DNA from 3 places in the Massilia sp. CFBP9012 genome. Region 3 is predicted to be linked to each of the others. Evidence: predicted binding sites of a transcription regulator. Region 3 holds the regulator's gene; each other region holds the start of a gene.
The links. Region 3 encodes sigma-54, which starts transcription at its own class of promoters, with help from an activator protein. Its sites were predicted from a motif close to TGGCANGNAANCTGCTTT; they were not measured.
Positions count from the first base shown of each region.

Region 1: a site for sigma-54 is predicted at 4,010-4,027, ahead of SOM61_RS09875 (PEP-CTERM sorting domain-containing protein). Genes of this name have one in related genera too.
Region 2: a site for sigma-54 is predicted at 1,805-1,822, ahead of SOM61_RS06315 (TldD/PmbA family protein). Genes of this name have one in related genera too.

Region 1 is NZ_JAXCWM010000005.1:171,114-176,822, forward strand. Features, by position in the region: gene dnaK (molecular chaperone DnaK) at 1-818, shown strand, start outside; gene dnaJ (molecular chaperone DnaJ) at 939-2,069, shown strand; gene can (carbonate dehydratase) at 2,263-2,961, shown strand; gene SOM61_RS09870 (nucleotide pyrophosphohydrolase) at 2,939-3,307, shown strand; gene SOM61_RS09875 (PEP-CTERM sorting domain-containing protein) at 3,419-3,946, opposite strand; gene SOM61_RS09880 (gamma-glutamyl-gamma-aminobutyrate hydrolase family protein) at 4,355-5,134, shown strand; gene SOM61_RS09885 (glutamine synthetase family protein) at 5,215-5,709, shown strand, end outside.
Region 2 is NZ_JAXCWM010000003.1:317,753-323,461, reverse strand. Features, by position in the region: gene SOM61_RS06320 (TldD/PmbA family protein) at 1-11, opposite strand, end outside; gene SOM61_RS06315 (TldD/PmbA family protein) at 25-1,659, opposite strand; gene SOM61_RS06310 (class I SAM-dependent methyltransferase) at 1,990-2,775, shown strand; gene SOM61_RS06305 (S1C family serine protease) at 2,898-4,505, shown strand; gene SOM61_RS06300 (serine hydrolase) at 4,699-5,709, opposite strand, start outside.
Region 3 is NZ_JAXCWM010000003.1:466,186-471,894, reverse strand. Features, by position in the region: gene SOM61_RS07025 (DUF5694 domain-containing protein) at 1-87, opposite strand, end outside; gene SOM61_RS07020 (enoyl-CoA hydratase/isomerase family protein) at 172-1,257, opposite strand; gene hpf (ribosome hibernation-promoting factor, HPF/YfiA family) at 1,371-1,730, opposite strand; gene SOM61_RS07010 (RNA polymerase factor sigma-54) at 1,806-3,284, opposite strand; gene lptB (LPS export ABC transporter ATP-binding protein) at 3,296-4,063, opposite strand; gene lptA (lipopolysaccharide transport periplasmic protein LptA) at 4,060-4,608, opposite strand; gene lptC (LPS export ABC transporter periplasmic protein LptC) at 4,649-5,257, opposite strand; gene SOM61_RS06990 (KdsC family phosphatase) at 5,270-5,709, opposite strand, start outside.

The sequences.
Region 1 (5,709 bases), on a different contig from region 3:
TCCAGGGTTCGGTCCTGTCGGGCGAGCGCAAGGATCTGCTGCTGCTGGACGTGACCCCGCTGTCGCTGGGCATCGAGACCCTGGGCGGCGTGATGACCAAGATGATTCACAAGAACACCACGATCCCGACCAAGTTCTCGCAGGTGTTCTCGACCGCCGACGACAACCAGCCGGCCGTGACCATCAAGGTCTACCAGGGCGAGCGTGAAATCGCGCAAGGCAACAAGAGCCTGGGCGAGTTCAACCTGGAAGGCATCCCGCCGGCAGCACGCGGTACGCCACAGATCGAAGTGACCTTCGACATCGACGCCAACGGCATCCTGCACGTCGGCGCGAAAGACAAGGCCACCGGCAAGGAAAACAAGATCACCATCAAGGCCAACTCGGGCCTGTCGGAAGAAGAAATCCAGAAGATGGTGAAGGACGCCGAGCTGAACGCGGAAGAAGACAAGAAGGTCAAGGAACTGGCCGAAGCCCGTAACCAGGGCGACGCGCTGGTCCACTCGACCCGCAAGTCGCTGACCGAATACGGCGACAAGCTGGACGCGGCCGAGAAAGAGAAGATCGAAGCGGCGATCGCCGACCTGGAAGGCGCGATCAAGAGCGGCGACAAGGCGGACATCGATGCCAAGACCGCGGCCCTGTCGAGCGCAGCGCAGTCGCTGGGCGAGAAGATGTACGCCGACATGCAGGCGCAGCAGGCAGGCGGCGCGGGCGCCGCTGGTGCGGGCGCCGGTGCTGCCGGTGGCGAGCAGTCGGCCAAGCAGGACGACGACGTGGTCGACGCCGACTTCAAGGAAGTGAAGGACGCAAAGTAAGCGTCAACGGCGCAGGAGTTCGATAACTCCTGCGCACAGGCCGAGCCGATACCTTGACGGGACCATCGGCTCGGTTTTTTTGAGTGAAAAGAATTCAGCAGATAACTTTAGGTGCCGACCATGGCGAAGCGTGATTTTTACGAGATCCTCGGGGTCGCAAAGGGTGCGTCGGAAGACGAGATCAAGAAGTCGTATCGCAAGCTTGCGATGAAGTACCACCCTGACCGCAACCCGGACAACAAGGAAGCGGAAGAGAAGTTCAAGGAGGTCAAGGAGGCCTACGAGATGCTGACCAATCCGGAGAAGCGCGAAGCGTATGACCGCTACGGTCACGCCGGCGTCGATCCGAACGGCGGCATGGGCGGCGGCTTCGGCGGCGGCGCGGGCGGTTTCGGCGACGCCTTCGGCGACATCTTCGGCGATATCTTCGGCGGCGGCCGTGGCGGCCGCGGTGGCGGCCCGCAGGTGTACCGCGGCGCCGACCTGCGCTACAACCTCGAGATCACGCTGGAACAGGCGGCCCACGGTTTCGACACCACGATCCGCGTGCCGAGCTGGGACAAGTGCGACACCTGCCACGGCAGCGGCGCCAAGCCGGGCACCCAGCCCGTCACCTGCACCACCTGCGCCGGCCACGGCCAGGTGCGCATGCAGCAGGGCTTCTTCAGCATCCAGCAGACCTGCCCGAAATGCCATGGCAGCGGCAAGATCATCCCCGAGCCGTGCGCGGCCTGCGGCGGCGCCGGACGCATCAAGCGCAACAAGACGCTGGAAGTGAAGATCCCGGCCGGCATCGACAACGGCATGCGCATCCGCTCGTCGGGCAATGGCGAGCCGGGCACCAACGGCGGGCCACCGGGCGACCTGTATGTGGAGATCCACATCAAGCAGCACGCGGTGTTCCAGCGCGAAGGCGACGACCTGCATTGCGAAATGCCGATTTCGTTCAGCAAGGCAGCCCTGGGCGGCGAGATCGAAGTGCCGACGCTCACCGGCAAGGTGTCGTTCACGGTGCCCGAAGGCACCCAGACCGGCAAGACCTTCCGCCTGAAGGGCAAGGGCATCAAGAACGTGCGCTCGGGCTATACCGGCGACCTGTTCTGCCACGTGGTGGTCGAGACCCCGGTCAAGCTCACCGACAAGCAGAAGGAACTGCTGCGCGAGTTCGACCGCCTGACGATCGAAGGCGGCGCCAAGCACAGCCCGCAAAGCAAGGGCTGGATGGACAAGGTCAAGGACTTCTTCGAATAAGCTCTCAACCGTCGACCGGCACATGCCCTCGGCGGTTTTTTTTGCCTGGTCCGGCCGCAGCCAGGCGCCATGCAACGCTGTTACACTTCACGTAATTTTGAGGAGCACCGCCTCAGCCCGCACAAGATGGGCCCGGCAACGTCAAACGGGAAGCCTCCCGCTCGACGGCAACACGACAATATAAGGAATCACGATGGACAAGTACAAGACCAAGGGATTGACCGCGGCAGAGCTGTTTGAACGGAACCGTACCTGGGCCGCCTCGATGGTGGCCGAAGACCCCAACTTCTTCAAGGCGCTGCAAGACCAGCAGGCGCCCGAATACCTGTGGATCGGCTGCTCGGACAGCCGCGTGCCGGCCAATGAGCTGCTGGGCATGGCGCCGGGCGAGCTGTTCGTGCACCGGAACATCGCCAACGTGGTCGTGCACTCCGACCTGAACTGCCTGTCGGTGCTGCAGTTCGCGATCGACGTCCTGAAGGTCAAGCACATCATCATCTGCGGCCACTACGGCTGCTCGGGCGTGCACGCGGCGCTGACCGACATCCGCGTCGGCCTGGCCGACAACTGGCTCGGCCACGTGCGCGACGTGCGCGAGAAGCACGGCAAATACCTGGGCAATGTGGCCGGCCGCGCCGCCACCAACCGCCTGGTCGAACTGAACGTGGCCGAGCAGGTCATGAACACCGCCCACACCACCATCGTGCGCGACGCCTGGGAACGCGGCCAGCCGCTGACCATCCACAGCTGGGTGTACGGCGTGCACGACGGCCTGCTGCGCGACCTGGGCATCACGGTCAGCAGCTTCGACGAGATCGCGCCGAAACTCGAGCGCGTGCTCAACGGCTACCTGGACGGCGGAGAAGTGCGTGACGAACGCCGCGGACAGTGATCTCGCGCGCCTGCGCGCCATCGTCCGAACCTTCGTGGACGAGCGCGACTGGGACCAGTTCCACACACCCAAGAACCTCGCCTCGGCCCTCTCCGTCGAGGCGGCCGAGCTGCTGGAGCATTTCCAGTGGCTGCAGGCGGGCCGCGCCGACGAACTCGGCGCCGCCAAGCTGAACGAGGTGCGCCACGAGATGGCCGACGTGCTCGTGTACCTGGTGCGGCTGGCCGACAAGCTGGACGTCGACCTGTTCCAGGCGGTGGAAGAGAAGATGGTGCTCAACCGCGCCAAGTATCCGGCCGAGCTGGTGCGCGGCGATATGCGCAAGTACGACGAATACAAGAAGTGAACCTCCAGACGGCGTAGTCGCGCGCCGGCCTGAATGAAACAGGACCTGCCGCGGCGCCGCCCGCGGCAGGTCCTTCAAACCGCGCCGGCGACATCGCCGCCGGCAGGACGATCAGTCCTTGCGGAATGTGCGACGACGGGTAGCCGCCACGCCCAGCAGGCCGGCGCCGAGGGTCAGCAGGGTAGCCGGTTCAGGCACCTCGCTCGGCGTGATCGGGTCCACGTCGACGGTCAGCCGCGACCATGCCAGATTCACGTTCTGGAAGAGGCCGGCGACGGTGAGCGTGACGTTCAGGATGCCGGTCTGCTGCAGCTCCGTTTCGACGCCGAAATCGTAGGTCTGGCCAAAGAAGCTGACATTCTGGACCGTGTCGGACAGGTTGCCATTGAAGAAGAACCTGACCGTTTCGCTGCCCAGCAGCAGATCCCACAGGCGTACTTCCAGGATCGCCGAGTTCAGCGTGGCGTTATCCGGCAGTCCGGACGAGGTCAGGTCATGGGAATATGAAACCGGGGTGATGAACGTGATGAGACGGTCCGGATCCGGGTCATACGTGCTCGTGTATTCAATCGCATGGACTGCACCAGTTGTAGCGACCATCAAGGCTGCGGCGCCTACCAGTTTTTTCAGGACTTTCATGATTACCCTCCGTTTTGGTTTGATTTCGAGTAACACGTCGCTTCGATATGAAGCACGGGTCACTATGCAAATCGCGTGCCACTGATGAGCGTTTGATTAAAATCAAAGGCTTACCCAAAACGCATGGAATTTTGACCAACTGTATGTAACTTTGCCCGACACCACCAAATGGTGTAGGGACTTTGTCTGCCTGTTTCTTCGCTGTTCACATTGTTCTAAAAACGTTTCGTGACGGCCCGTAACGTGTGGGCAGGGCTCGCCGATGTCCGTTAAGCTTTTGACATGGAATCGCATTTTTATTAGCAGATCGGCAGGAGAAGCGCCTCGCTGGCGTTGTGATCTGGATTAAAGGCCCCCGCTCAGGATCCGGTTGTTTCGGTATCGTGCGCTCAACACAAGGTAGAAACCATGCGCCCTATCGTCATCGTTCCCGCATGTACGCGAGATTTCGGCGAGCACCCGTATCACGCGGCCCAGCACAAGTATGTCGACGCCGTCACCCTTGGCGCCGATTGCGCGTCCCTGATCCTGCCGTCGCTCGGCGCGTCGCTGGACCTGGACACCCTGTTCGGCACCATCGACGGCATCATGCTGACCGGCTCGGCATCGAATGTGCATCCCAGTTATTACTCTGAGGAAGTGCTCGATCCCTCGCTGCCGCAGGATCCGGCGCGCGACCAGACCACCTTGCCGCTGATCCGCGAAGCGGTGCGGCGCGGCGTGCCGATCATCGCGATCTGCCGCGGCTTCCAGGAGATGAACGTGGCGCTGGGCGGCAGCCTGCACCAGGCGGTGCAGACCGTCGCCGGCAAGTTCGACCACCGCGAGAAAGCCGAGCTGGGCATGGATGAGCAGTACGGCGACGCCCACAACGTCAGCCTGTGCCCCGGCGGCTTGCTGGAGCGCATCCTGGGCGTGCCCGAGATTCCCGTCAATTCGCTGCATGGGCAGGGCGTGAACGAACTGGCGCCCGGCCTGACGGTCGAAGCCCTGGCGGAGGACGGTCTGGTGGAGGCATTCACCGTGTCGAACGCGCCCGGTTTCACCCTGGCCGTGCAGTGGCATCCCGAGTGGCGCATCCAGCACAATCCGTATTCGATGAAGATGTTCGGAGCCTTCGGCCAGGCGTGCCGCGAGTATCACGAACGACGCTGCGAGAATTACGAACGGCGCCGGAGCGCCGGATGAGCGCCTCTGCCAAGGGCCCGGGACCGAGGCTCCCCGACTCTCCTGCCTTCTGCACCCTTCAACGACAGTGAGGCAACTACATGGCAATTCGCGATAACTTCAGCTATACCGACATGGAAGAGTGGCTCGACGCCAAGCGGGTCACCGAGATCGAATGCCTGGTTCCCGACCTGACCGGGGTAGCGCGCGGCAAGATCCTGCCGCGCGTGAAATTCACCGATGAACGCGGCATGCGCCTGCCCGAAGTCGTGCTGGGCATGACCGTCACCGGCAACACGCCCGAGCGCGACTCCGCCTATGAGCGCGCCATCTCGAGCATCGACCGCGACATGATCCTGCGCGCCGACCCGAGCACCATCACCATGGTGCCGTGGGCGGCCGACCCCACCGCGCAAGTGATTCACGACTGCTACTACGCTGATGGCAAGCTGGTCGACTTCGCCCCGCGCAGCGTGCTGCGGCGCGTGCTCAAGCTGTATGAGCAGCGTGGCTGGAAGCCGGTGGTGGCGCCCGAGCTCGAGTTTTATCTCACCGCCAAGAACATCGACCCCAACCTGCCGCTGGCGGCGCCGATC
Region 2 (5,709 bases), 150 kb from region 3:
AAGATGCTCATGTGCGTCCCTGCCTTAGCCGATCTTGCGAGCGGTGTTGATCACGTTGATGCCGTTGAAGCGCGCGGTCGACGAACCGTGCGAGACGATGCTGATCTGCGGCGGCTGTCCTTTGCCGTCGAAGAAGGAGCCGCCCATGCGCCAGTCGCGCTCGTCGCAGATGGCGCTGCAGCCGCCCCAGAATTCCTGGGTGTTCGACTGGTAGGCCACGTCTTCCAGCATCTGGCCGATCTTGCCGTCCTTGATCTCGAAGAACAGCTGGCCGCCGAACTGCGAGTTGTAGCGCTGCTGGTCGATCGAGAACGAACCGTCGCCGATGATGTAGATGCCCTTCTTGATGCCCTTGACCATCTCGTCCGGGGTCAGCCTGGCCTTGCCCGGCGCCAGCGACACGTTCGGCATGCGCTGGAACTGCACCGTGTTCCAGCCGTCCGCGTATGAGCAGCCGTGCGATTCCTTCTCGCCGATGATGTGGGCCTGGTCGCGCGTGGCCTGGAAGTTGACCAGGATGCCGTCCTTGATGATGTCCCAGCGCTTGGTCTTGACGCCTTCGTCGTCGAAGCCGATCGCGCCCAGCGAACCCGGGGTTGTCTTGTCGGCGTACAGGTTGACGATCGGGGCGCCGTACTTGAAGGTCTTGGACTTGAGCTTGTCGACCGTGGCGAAGCTGGTGCCGGCGTAGTTGGCCTCGTAGCCCAGCACGCGATCGAGTTCGGTCGGGTGGCCGACGTTCTCGTGGATGGTCAGCCACAGGTGTTCCGGCGACAGCATCAGGTCGTACTTGCCCGGCTGGACCGACTTGGCGGTCAGCTTGCGCTTGGCGTCGCGGCCTGCGGCGCGCGCGTCCTCGACGATGTCGTAGGTCTCGGTGTACAGGGTGGCGACGCCGCCGGCGGCCTTGATCTTGTGCTCGGGGCGGGCGTCGAAGTATTCATAGCCCTTGCCCACCGGGGAGCTCAGGCCGTCGCGCGAGCGGAACTTGCCGGTGGCCTTGTCGACCGCGGTGGCCGACAGCGGCGCCCACAGGCGATGCACGTCCTGGTCGATATACGAGCCGTCGGTCGATGCGAAGTACTTCTGCTGGTTCACCTGGAACAGCATCGTGCGCATGAAGTTGGCGCCGCCTTCCATGCCCGCCTTGTTGGCGGCGATCAGCATGTCGGTCTTCTCCGCGATCGGCACCGTGCGCCAGTCCTTGGTGTACGGCGTGCTCCACGAAACCTCACCGACGCCCTTGACTGGTGCAAGCTGCACCGGTTCGGTCTGCAGTTTCGCGTTCGCCTTGGCGATCGCCACGGCCTGGCGCGCCGCGTTGGCGATGCCGTCGTTCGACATGTCCGAGGTCGCGGCGAAGCCGTAGGCGCCATTCACGATCACGCGCACGCCGACGCCGGCCGATTCGGTATTGGCCACGTTCTCGACGTTCAGGTCGCGGGTGGTGATGAACTGGTTGAGGTAGCGGCCGAGGCGTACGTCGGCGTAGCTGGCGCCAGCCTTGGTGGCGGCGTTCAGCGCGACGTCGGCCAGGGCCTTCTTGGCGGCGACGGGCATCGTGCTGACCAGTTCCTCGGCAGCGATCGCGCGACCGAATGGCAGCAGCATCGAGGCTGCGGCCAGGCTGCTGAGATTGAGAAAGGTACGGCGTTCCATGTGTTCTCCTGAATGACCTACTTCCGGGCAGCGGTTCCGCAAAACAGCTCGGCGCCGCTCTTGTATGTACATCGCTTTTGTTGTGGATTTGCCTGTGTGCCACGCGGCAAACCTCTCAACGATAGCATCGACTTAACGTTTTGAATAGGCAATCTTTGTGCCACCTCAATGCAGTGTTCTCTGCCTGTGCTAGGCACTGTCTGTACGATGAACGTTCTTCGTATATGTATATACGGGGAACGCTTGACTATGGAGGTTGCCTGTTCGATCATCTTCGGGTTGACGGCGGCGAACCGCCTGCCGTCCGACCCACCACGGAGACCTCGCACGATGAAACGACTGATCCTGGCCGCGATGCTGGCAACCGGCCTTGCCGGCGCCGCGCACGCGGACGACGCCCTGAAATCCGCCATCGCCGGCGAACACCGCGCCGCCGCCAACAAGGCCCGCGACACCTACCGCCATCCTTACGAAACCCTGACCTTCTTCGGCATCAAGCCGACCATGACGGTGATCGAGCTGTCGCCGGGCGGCGGCTGGTACACCGAGATCCTGGCGCCCTACCTGCGCGACCAGGGCAAGCTGTATGGCGCCGTGCCGGACGCCGAAAGCCGAGGCGGCAAGGCCTTCCGCGACAGGCTGGCGGCCAATGGCGCCGTGTACGGCAAGGTGACCCCGGTCCAGTTCGCGCCACCAGGCAGCATCGCGCTGGGCGCACCGAACAGCGTCGACATGGTGGTCACCTTCCGCAACCTGCACAACTGGCTGGGTAACGGCGAAGACGCCGTGCTCACGGTCCTGAAAGAAGCGCACAAGGTCCTGAAACCGGGCGGCGTGCTGGGCGTGGTCGAGCACCGCCTGCCGGCGAAGATGGAGCAGGATGCCAAGGCCTCGAGCGGCTACATGCACGAGGCATATGTGATCCGCATGGCTGAACGCGCTGGCTTCAAGCTGGCCGCCAAGTCGGAGGTGAACGCCAATCCGAAGGACACCGCCGACCATGAAAAAGGCGTGTGGACCCTGCCGCCGGTGCTGTCCAACAAGGACAAGTACCGCGAGAAGTACCTCGCCATCGGCGAGAGCGACCGCATGACGCTCAAGTTCGTCAAGCAGTAAGCATCGCCGCCACGTCGCGGAGGAAGGCCATGCCATCCTCCGCGACGATTCTCGTGTTTCCTTTTGCGCCGCCTGTAGTTATTCTTCTGGATGCATCCTGAACCGTCCAACCGAAGGAAACCATGAAGACTCTGCCGACATTGCGCCTGGCCGCCCTCGCCCTAGCCGTCTGCGGCGCCGCGCACGCCCAGGATACCGTGCCGCCCGAAGCCCAGGCCATGCCTGCTCCAGCGCCCGCCCCGGCGCCCGCCGTTGCTCCCGCCGTTGCTCCCCCTGCCGCCAAGAGCGCCGTGCCCGCGCCGGTCCTGCCCGCGGTCGAGAACTCGGTGGTGAAGATCTTCGCCACGATCCGCCGCCCCGAACCCTATAAACCCTGGACCAAGGCGGCGCCAGCCTCGGTCACCGGTTCCGGCGTCATCATCGAGGGCAAGCGCATCCTGACCAATGCCCACGTGGTCGGCTATGCCAGCCAGGTCGAGGTGCAGGCCAGCCAGTCCGGCGACAAGGTGGCGGCCAAGGTGATCGCGCTGGCGCGCGGCATCGACCTGGCCGTGCTGGAACTGGAAGACCCGTCCTTCTTCGACAAGCGTCCGCCGGTGCCGCGGGCGCCCGTGCTGCCCGACGTGCGCCAGCAGGTGTTCGCCTATGGCTATCCGGTCGGCGGCAACTCGCTATCGACCACCACCGGCATCGTCTCGCGCGTGGAGTTCGTCAACTACGGCGCCTTCAGCTCGGGCCTGCGGATCCAGATCGACGCCCCGATCAATCCCGGCAACAGCGGCGGCCCGGTGATCTCGGGCGAGCGCATGGTCGGCCTGGCCTTCGCTGGCGCGGCCAATGCCCAGAACATCGGCTATGTGATCCCCAACGAGGAAATCGAACTGTTCCTGCGCGACGTGGCCGATGGCCGCTACGATGGCAAGCCGCTGCTGCACGACAGCGTGCAGACGCTGGAGAACCCGGCGCTGCGCCAGTTCCTCAAGCTCGACAAATCGGTCGAAGGCGCGGTGGTGCACCGCCCCTACCGGGTCGACGCCAGCTGGCCGCTGAAGGAATGGGACGTGATCACCCATATCGGCGAGTACGCGGTCGACAACCAGGGCATGGTCAAGCTGGGCTCGAACCTGCGCGTGCGCTTCCAGTACCGCATCCAGCAGGTGGCGAAGAACGGCAAGGTGCCGATGACGATCATCCGCGGCGGCAAGGAGAATAAGGTCGAGGTGCCGGCCACCGGCCCGCGCCCACTCCTGATCTCGGACCTGGACGGCGGCTATCCGTCCTATTTCATCTACGGCCCGGTCACCTTCTCGCGCGCCACCAGCGAATTCATGGCTTTCGTGGCCGGCAGCGCGCCGGGGATGAACGCGTATGCCTTCAACGCCAGCCCCCTGGTCACGCGGCGCGGCGATTCGCCCACGCCGGAGCGTGAAGAACTGGTGGTGATCAGCGCGCCGTTCTTCCCGCACAAGCTGGTGAGCGGCTATAACAACCGCTTCGGCTCGGTGATCGAATCGGTAAACGGCCAGCCGGTACGCAGCCTGCGCCACCTGGTGGAACTGCTGCGCGACCTGAAGGACGACCAGGTGGTGCTGCGCTTCGACCAGCGCTATGGCGAGACCATGATCCTGCCGCGCCAGGCGACGCTGGCGGCGACCGAGTCGATCCTGTCGGATAACGGGATCAGGACGCAGGGGTCGGAGGATATGATGAAGGTGTGGGAGCGTAAATAAGCGCTTGTGATACGCGTGCGAACTTGGATCCCCGCCTGCGCGGGGACGACGTACCAGCTCATGCGGCTAGAGGATGCACTATTGCCCGCTGCCCATGCACGTCGTTCCCGCGCAGGCGGGAACCCAAGGCCCACGAGCCGCCACAAACTCGACGCACACAAGAAAACGCCCGCATATCCGCGGGCGTTTTTGCTTACTTCGCCTTTTTCACCGGCGTAAACAGCAAGTCCTGGAAGTCGTAGCTGAAGTCCGTCTCGGTCGACACCGGCTTCATCCGCATCCGCTCGATCGAGCCGTCATGGTCCAGCGAGAAGGTCGCATAGGCGTCGGCGTTGAAGTTGCGTTCCTTCCAGCGCACGATGAAGGTATCGTGCTGGAAGTGCTCCATCTCGCCGGTCAGGTCGGGGGTGCGCGAGAACGTCATTACCAGCTTGCTGCCCTGGCGCTTGACGATCGCCTTGCCATACCACGCATCTTCGTACTCGCCCTCGTAGTCCCACAGCGGCAGCGACGGCTTCGAAGCCTTGGCGCGGCTGGCGGTCTCGGTCTTCACGCGCGCCGCTTCCTTCTGGCTCGCTTCCTCGGCAACGGCGGCGATGCGGCCGATCCAGTCGGTCGGCGCCACGCCCAGGTACTGGTCCAGCAGGCGGTATTGCAGCGCATTGAGCGACGGGCCGCTTTCGGCATTGGTGAAGATCGCGATGCCCAGCTTCGCTTCCGGCACCAGCAGCACTCGGGAATAGAAGCCCTGCAGTGCGCCACCGTGCATCGCCACCAGCTTGCCCTGGTAGTCGCGTAGCTGGAAGCCCAGGCCATAGGCGAAGAAGTTCGGCTTGGTCGCCGCCAGCGGCGGACGCGGCTCGTTGATCTTCATCGGCGTCTGCGCGGTCCACATCTCGCGCGCCTGTTTCTCGGACCACAGACGCACTTCCTTGCCGCCGGCAGCCTGAGGGACGCGGCCCTGGTCGAGCAGCACGTTCATCCAGCGCGCGATGTCCTCGGCATTGGTGTTGATGCCCACCGCGCCGATCGCGTTCGCCACCGGCATCGGTTTCACCACTGCCGCCTTGCCATCGATCTTGCTGTGCGGCGCCGACACGTTCATGCCCGGCTTGTGCTGGTCCAGGCTGGTGGTGGTGGCCTGCATGCCGACGGGATCGAGGATCCACTCGCGCATGGTCGCGCCCCAGTCCTTGCCGGATTT
Region 3 (5,709 bases):
CCGGCTCGGATCGAAGGCCGGCTGGTAGTCCTGCGCGGCGGCGCTGCCGCATACAGTCATCGAGATCAGCAGGGCACCCAGGCGCATCGCTCTTCCTTTCAAATCATGAAGACCCGATGTTCACACCCCGTCGCTACGCTGTCACGCAAAAATGGATATGCACGCAGCGGATTATGCAAGATGCCTGAGCGGATGCGCGTGCTCCGGCCACACCGGCGCGAAGAAGCGCGCCACCATCTCTGGGGTGACCTCGGCAAGCGACGGTGGATTCCATTGCGGCGCATTGTCCTTGTCGATCACCAGTGCGCGTATGCCTTCCAGCACTTCGCCATGCTCGAAATTGTGGCGCACCAGCGAGCGTTCCATGCGCAGGCAGTCGGCCACGTCGAGCGCGGCGCCACGCGCCAGCAGCTCGTGGGTCACGCACATCAACAGGGGCGAACGCTGGCGCATGGCGGCCAGCGCCTTGTGTGCGAACGGTGTTGCGTCGCCTTCGAGCGATCCCATGATCGCGGCGACCGACGCCGCGCCGAAATGCGCATCGATGCTCCTGCGCCGGACCTGCAATTCGCTTGCCCCCGCCATTGCAGCAAACGGCGCCGCGAAGGCGCGGATCGCCGCCGGCAGGCCGGCGCCTTGCGTGGACGCGATCAATGCCTGCAGGTCCGGCAGCTCGGCGCCTGGCACGAACACGTCGGCCAGGCCGATATACAGCGCGTCGGCGGCGCCGATCGTCAGCCCGGTCAGGCCCAGGTAGTTGCCGAGCTGCCCCGGCGCATGCGACAGAAAGTGGCTGCCGCCGACGTCCGGGAACAGGCCGATGTTCACCTCGGGCATGGCCATTTTCGTGCGCTCGGTCACGATGCGCAGGCCGCAGTCCGGGCCGCCCTGGGCGATGCCCATGCCGCCGCCCATCACGACGCCATCCATGATGGCGATGTAAGGCTTTGGATAGAAATGGATCAGGTGATTCAGCGCGTATTCTTCGGTGAAGAAATCCTCGAGCAGCGCGCTGCCGCCCATCGGCGTCGCATGGCCGACCTCATGGAAGAAACGGATGTCGCCGCCCGCGCACAAGGCCTTCTCGCTGCTGCTGGTCAGTACGACCGCCTCGACCTGCCCGTCATGCTGCCAGGCGCGCAGCACCGCGGTCAGCGCGCGCACCATCTCGAGCGACAGCGAATTGAGCGCCTTCGGGCGGTCCAGGGTGATGATGCCGGTGCGGTTGGCGATGCGGGTCAGGACGTGGTCGGTCATGGGGTGATCAGTGGTCGGTAAAACCGTATCTTACCCCGCCGGATTGGATGTGCCACAGATGCAAAAAGGGCGTCCCCTCAGACGCCCTTAGCTAGTGTGAGCCCTGCGCCTGATCAGGCGACAGCAGCGTCTTCGCCGTCGATTTCCGGCATGCGTTTGATCGAAGTACGGCTATGGTCTTTCAGTTGCTGCTTGTGTTTGAGGATCTGTCGGTCCAGCTTATCCATCAGCGTATCGATCGCGGCGTACAGGTCTTGTGCGACGCTGGCCACGTGCAGGGTCTTTCCCGACACCTGGACGTTGATCTCTGCTTTTTGCCTTTTTTCTTTTTCAGTGAGGTTGTCGACGGCCAGGAAGACGTGGGTGTCGATCACCTGGTCGAAATGGCGAATGATGCGCTCGAGCTTATTCTGAACGTATTCACGGATGGCGGGGGTTACTTCGAGATGATGGCCACTGATTGTGAGGTTCATACACACTCCTTTGAAAATGTTGCACCGTGTGGACCACAGGAACGCGACAAGGCACGATGTCTGTGGACGGCGCAGTTACAAGGACTTGCGGAGGCTTACAGGGGGTATCTTGAGGGCTTCACGGTATTTTGCAACCGTGCGGCGCGCGATGACCATGCCTTGTTCCCCGAGCATCTCCGCGATCTTGCTGTCGGATAAAGGGTTCCTAGGGTCTTCTGCTCCTGTCAATTGTGCAATGAGCGCACGGATTGCCGTCGAGGATGCTTCGCCTCCCGCCTCGGTGGCAACGTGGCTGCCGAAGAAATACTTCAACTCAAACATGCCGTGCGGGGTCAGCATGTATTTCTGCGTTGTGACACGAGAAATTGTGCTCTCGTGTAGGCCTAGTGTATCAGCTATCTCACGTAAAACAAGGGGCCGCATGGCAACCGCGCCATGGGAGAAAAAATTGCGCTGGCGCTCGACGATCGCCTCCGCCACACGCAGGATGGTGTCGAAACGCTGGCGCATATTCTTGATGAGCCACTTCGCTTCCTGCATCTGCGCGCCCATCTGCGCCTCGCTCTTGCCCTGCTTGAGCATGCTGGCGTACAGGCTGTTGACGCGCAGGCGCGGCATCACGTCCGGGTTCAGGGTGACCGCCCAGCCGCTCTTGGAACGGCGCACGATCACGTCCGGCACCACATAGTCCGACACGTTCGAAGCGAACGCCGCGCCCGGATGCGGATTGCATTGGCGCACCACGGCCTGCACCTCGCGCAAGTCTTCGTCGTCGCAGTCGAGCGCTTTTTTCAGCTTGCTGTATTCGCGCTGGGCGAACCAGCTCAGGTAACCCTCGACGATGGTCAGGGCCATGCGCCGCGTCACCATCGGCACGCCCGGCATGCGCCGGATCTGCAGCGCCAGGCACTCGGCCGCGCTGCGCGCGCCGACGCCCACCGGGTCCATGCTCTGCACCAGCGCCAGCGCGCAACGCAGCTCTTCGATCTCGATGTCGAGTTCTTCGGGCAGCCTTGCATGGATCTCGTCGAGCGGTTCTTCGAGGTAGCCGTTGTCGTCCAGCGCATCGATCACCAGCTCGGCCAGCGCGCGGTCGCGCGCCGACAGGGTGGCTTCGCGCACCTGCTCCATCAGGTGTTCGCGCAGGGTGATGGCGCAGGCTTCCAGCTGCGGGCGGCCGTCCTCGTCCTCGCCACCGCCGCCTGAAGATGGCGCGCCACCTTCGCTCCAGTCGGCGTCGCTGCGCTCGTTGTCGGCGCCGCCCTCGAAACCCTCGCCCTCCTGCGCCGGCGCATCCTGGCCCTCGGCCTGCTGGCCGGGCGCCGGCGGCGCTTCGCCACTGGCGGGCGCATTGTTGATGGCGCCGTCGGCCAGCAAACGCACCGAATGGTCGAGCGGGTCGTCGAGCCGCTCGAGCAAGGGGTTATCGCCCAGTATCTGCTCGATCTCCTGGTGCAGTTCGAGCGTCGACAGTTGCAGCAACCGGATCGACTGCTGCAGTTGCGGCGTAAGCGCGAGGTGCTGCGAAGTGCGAAGTTGCAGGGACTGTTTCATCTAGGCGTCGCTCACATGCGGAAGTGTTCACCCAGGTACACGCGGCGCACCGACTCGTCCGCGATGATGTCGTCAGGGCGGCCGGAGGCAAGCACCGCGCCCTGGTTGATGATGTAGGCGCGGTCGCAGATGCCGAGCGTCTCGCGCACGTTGTGGTCGGTGATCAGGACACCGATCCGGCGCTCCTTCAGGAAGCGCACGATGCGCTGGATCTCGATCACGGCGATCGGGTCGACGCCGGCGAACGGTTCGTCGAGCAGCACGAAGCGCGGATTGGTCGCCAGCGCGCGCGCGATCTCCACGCGGCGGCGCTCGCCGCCCGACAGCGACAGCGCCGGGTTCTCGCGCAGCTTCTCGATCTGCAGGTCGGCCAGCAAGGTGTCGAGGCGCTCGTTGATCTGGTCTTTCGACAGCGGCTTGCCGTTGTCCTTCTGCAGCTCGAGCACGGCGCGGATGTTATCTTCCACCGTCAGCTTGCGGAATACCGAGGCCTCTTGCGGCAGGTAGGACAGGCCCAATACGGCGCGGCGGTGGATCGGCAGGCTGGTGATGTCGGTGCCGTTGATGTCGATCGAGCCGGCGTCCGACGGCACCAGGCCGACGATCATGTAGAACGACGTGGTCTTGCCGGCGCCGTTCGGGCCCAGCAAGCCGACCACTTCACCGCACTCGACCTGCAGCGACACGTCGCGCACCACCAGGCGCTTGCCATAGCTCTTCTGCAGGCCCTTGACGACCAGGGTGCTGCAATCGCCCAGATCCATCGGGATTGCCGTCATTGCGCTCCTCCGGCGGGGGTGCGCTTGGGCGAGAGGATCAGGGTGCCGCGGCCGCCGCCAACCTTGCTCTGGCCGCTGACGTCGTTGCGCACGGTGGCCACTTCCTTGCGGCTGTCATACGAGATGAAAGGGCCGGTGACCTGGTTGCTCAGTTGATCGTTTTCCAGTTCCTTGATGAGGGCATTCGAGTACAGGCGCACCAGCTCGGCGCGCTCGTCGTACTCGATGCGCTCGGCCTGGCCCTCGACCCACAGGTTGGGGCCGCCGTCGCGCTTCTGGCGGAACGTGGTGAGCTTGCCGTTGTTGGCGGTGAGTGTCACCGTCATATAGCCTTCGGGCGTTTCCCTGACCACGGCGCGGTCGGCCTTGAGCAACAGCGTACCGCGGGTGAGGATCACGTTACCGGTCAGGGTGCGCACACCGTTGACCCCGTCGAGATCGGCGGAATCGTATTCGACCTGCGCGGGTTTGAGCGAGTCGGCACGTTCGGCGGCTGCCGTCAGCGACAGCAGGGAAAGGAGTACGGCGGCAAATATATTTTTCATGATAAGGAATGCTGGTCCTGGGTTATCGCGCGGCGCAGGCTTACTGGCGCGGTCGTGGCGGATAGACGATCTGGCCGCGGCTGGACATGTGCACTTGCTGGGTGGCGTTGTTGGCGACCATGCCGGTGCCTTTCACGCTCGATGCCCCAAGCTGCAGGTCAACCGGGAGGTCGGTCTTGACGATTTCTTCGTCGGGGAGCACGGTCAGCGCCTGGCTACGCAAGTGCAAGGACTCGCTCTGCGCCGTCTTCGGGCGCTGCAGGTCGACGTCGCCCATCAGTTCGACCCGGTGCTCTTCGTGGAACACCTGGGCTTTCTTGGCGACCACCGTCATCGGCGGGCGGCCCGGCTCGACGCCGCGCAGCAGCGGCTGGTCGACGTGCGAGACGTCGCCGAGCGGGATGTGGGCCAGGTGCTTGCCCGACAATACATAGCTCGGCTGGCCATTCTCGGTCATGCGCACGAACGAGAAATTCTCGACGATGTAGTCCGGTTCGTCCGGCGGCCCGCCCAGCTGGGCGTCGATGTCGGACGCCTGCATCAGTTGCAGCAGCCAGAAGCTGCCGAAGGCGAAGAAGGTGCCGATCACGATCATCGCCAGGAGATTCCAGCGATGCGCGGTACGCTTGTTTTGGACGATGGTGGCCATGGTGCGTGGCCTTTAGGCGAAGTACGGCGCGAGCGCCTGGTCGTAGGTGCCCTGGGCGCGCATCACGAGGTCGCACACCTCGCGCACCGCGCCGCGGCCCCCGCCATTCTTGGTGACGTAGTGCGCGCGGTGCTGCACCTCGGGGTGGCCGGACGGCACCGCGACGGCGAAGCCGACGCGCGCGAACAGCGGCAGGTCGATCACGTCGTCGCCGATGTAGCCGCACTGCTCGGCCGTAAAGCCGGTGCTTTCCAACAGCTTGGCGAAGCCGATGCGCTTGTCGTGGATGCCCTGGTGGACGTGCGAGATGCCCAGATCGGCCGCGCGCTTGACGACGATCGGCGACAGGCGCGCGCTGATGATCGCGGTCTGGACACCGGTCTTGTTCAACAGCTGGATGCCCAGGCCGTCGAGCACGTTGAAGGTCTTGGTGACTTCGCCTTCCGGGCCGT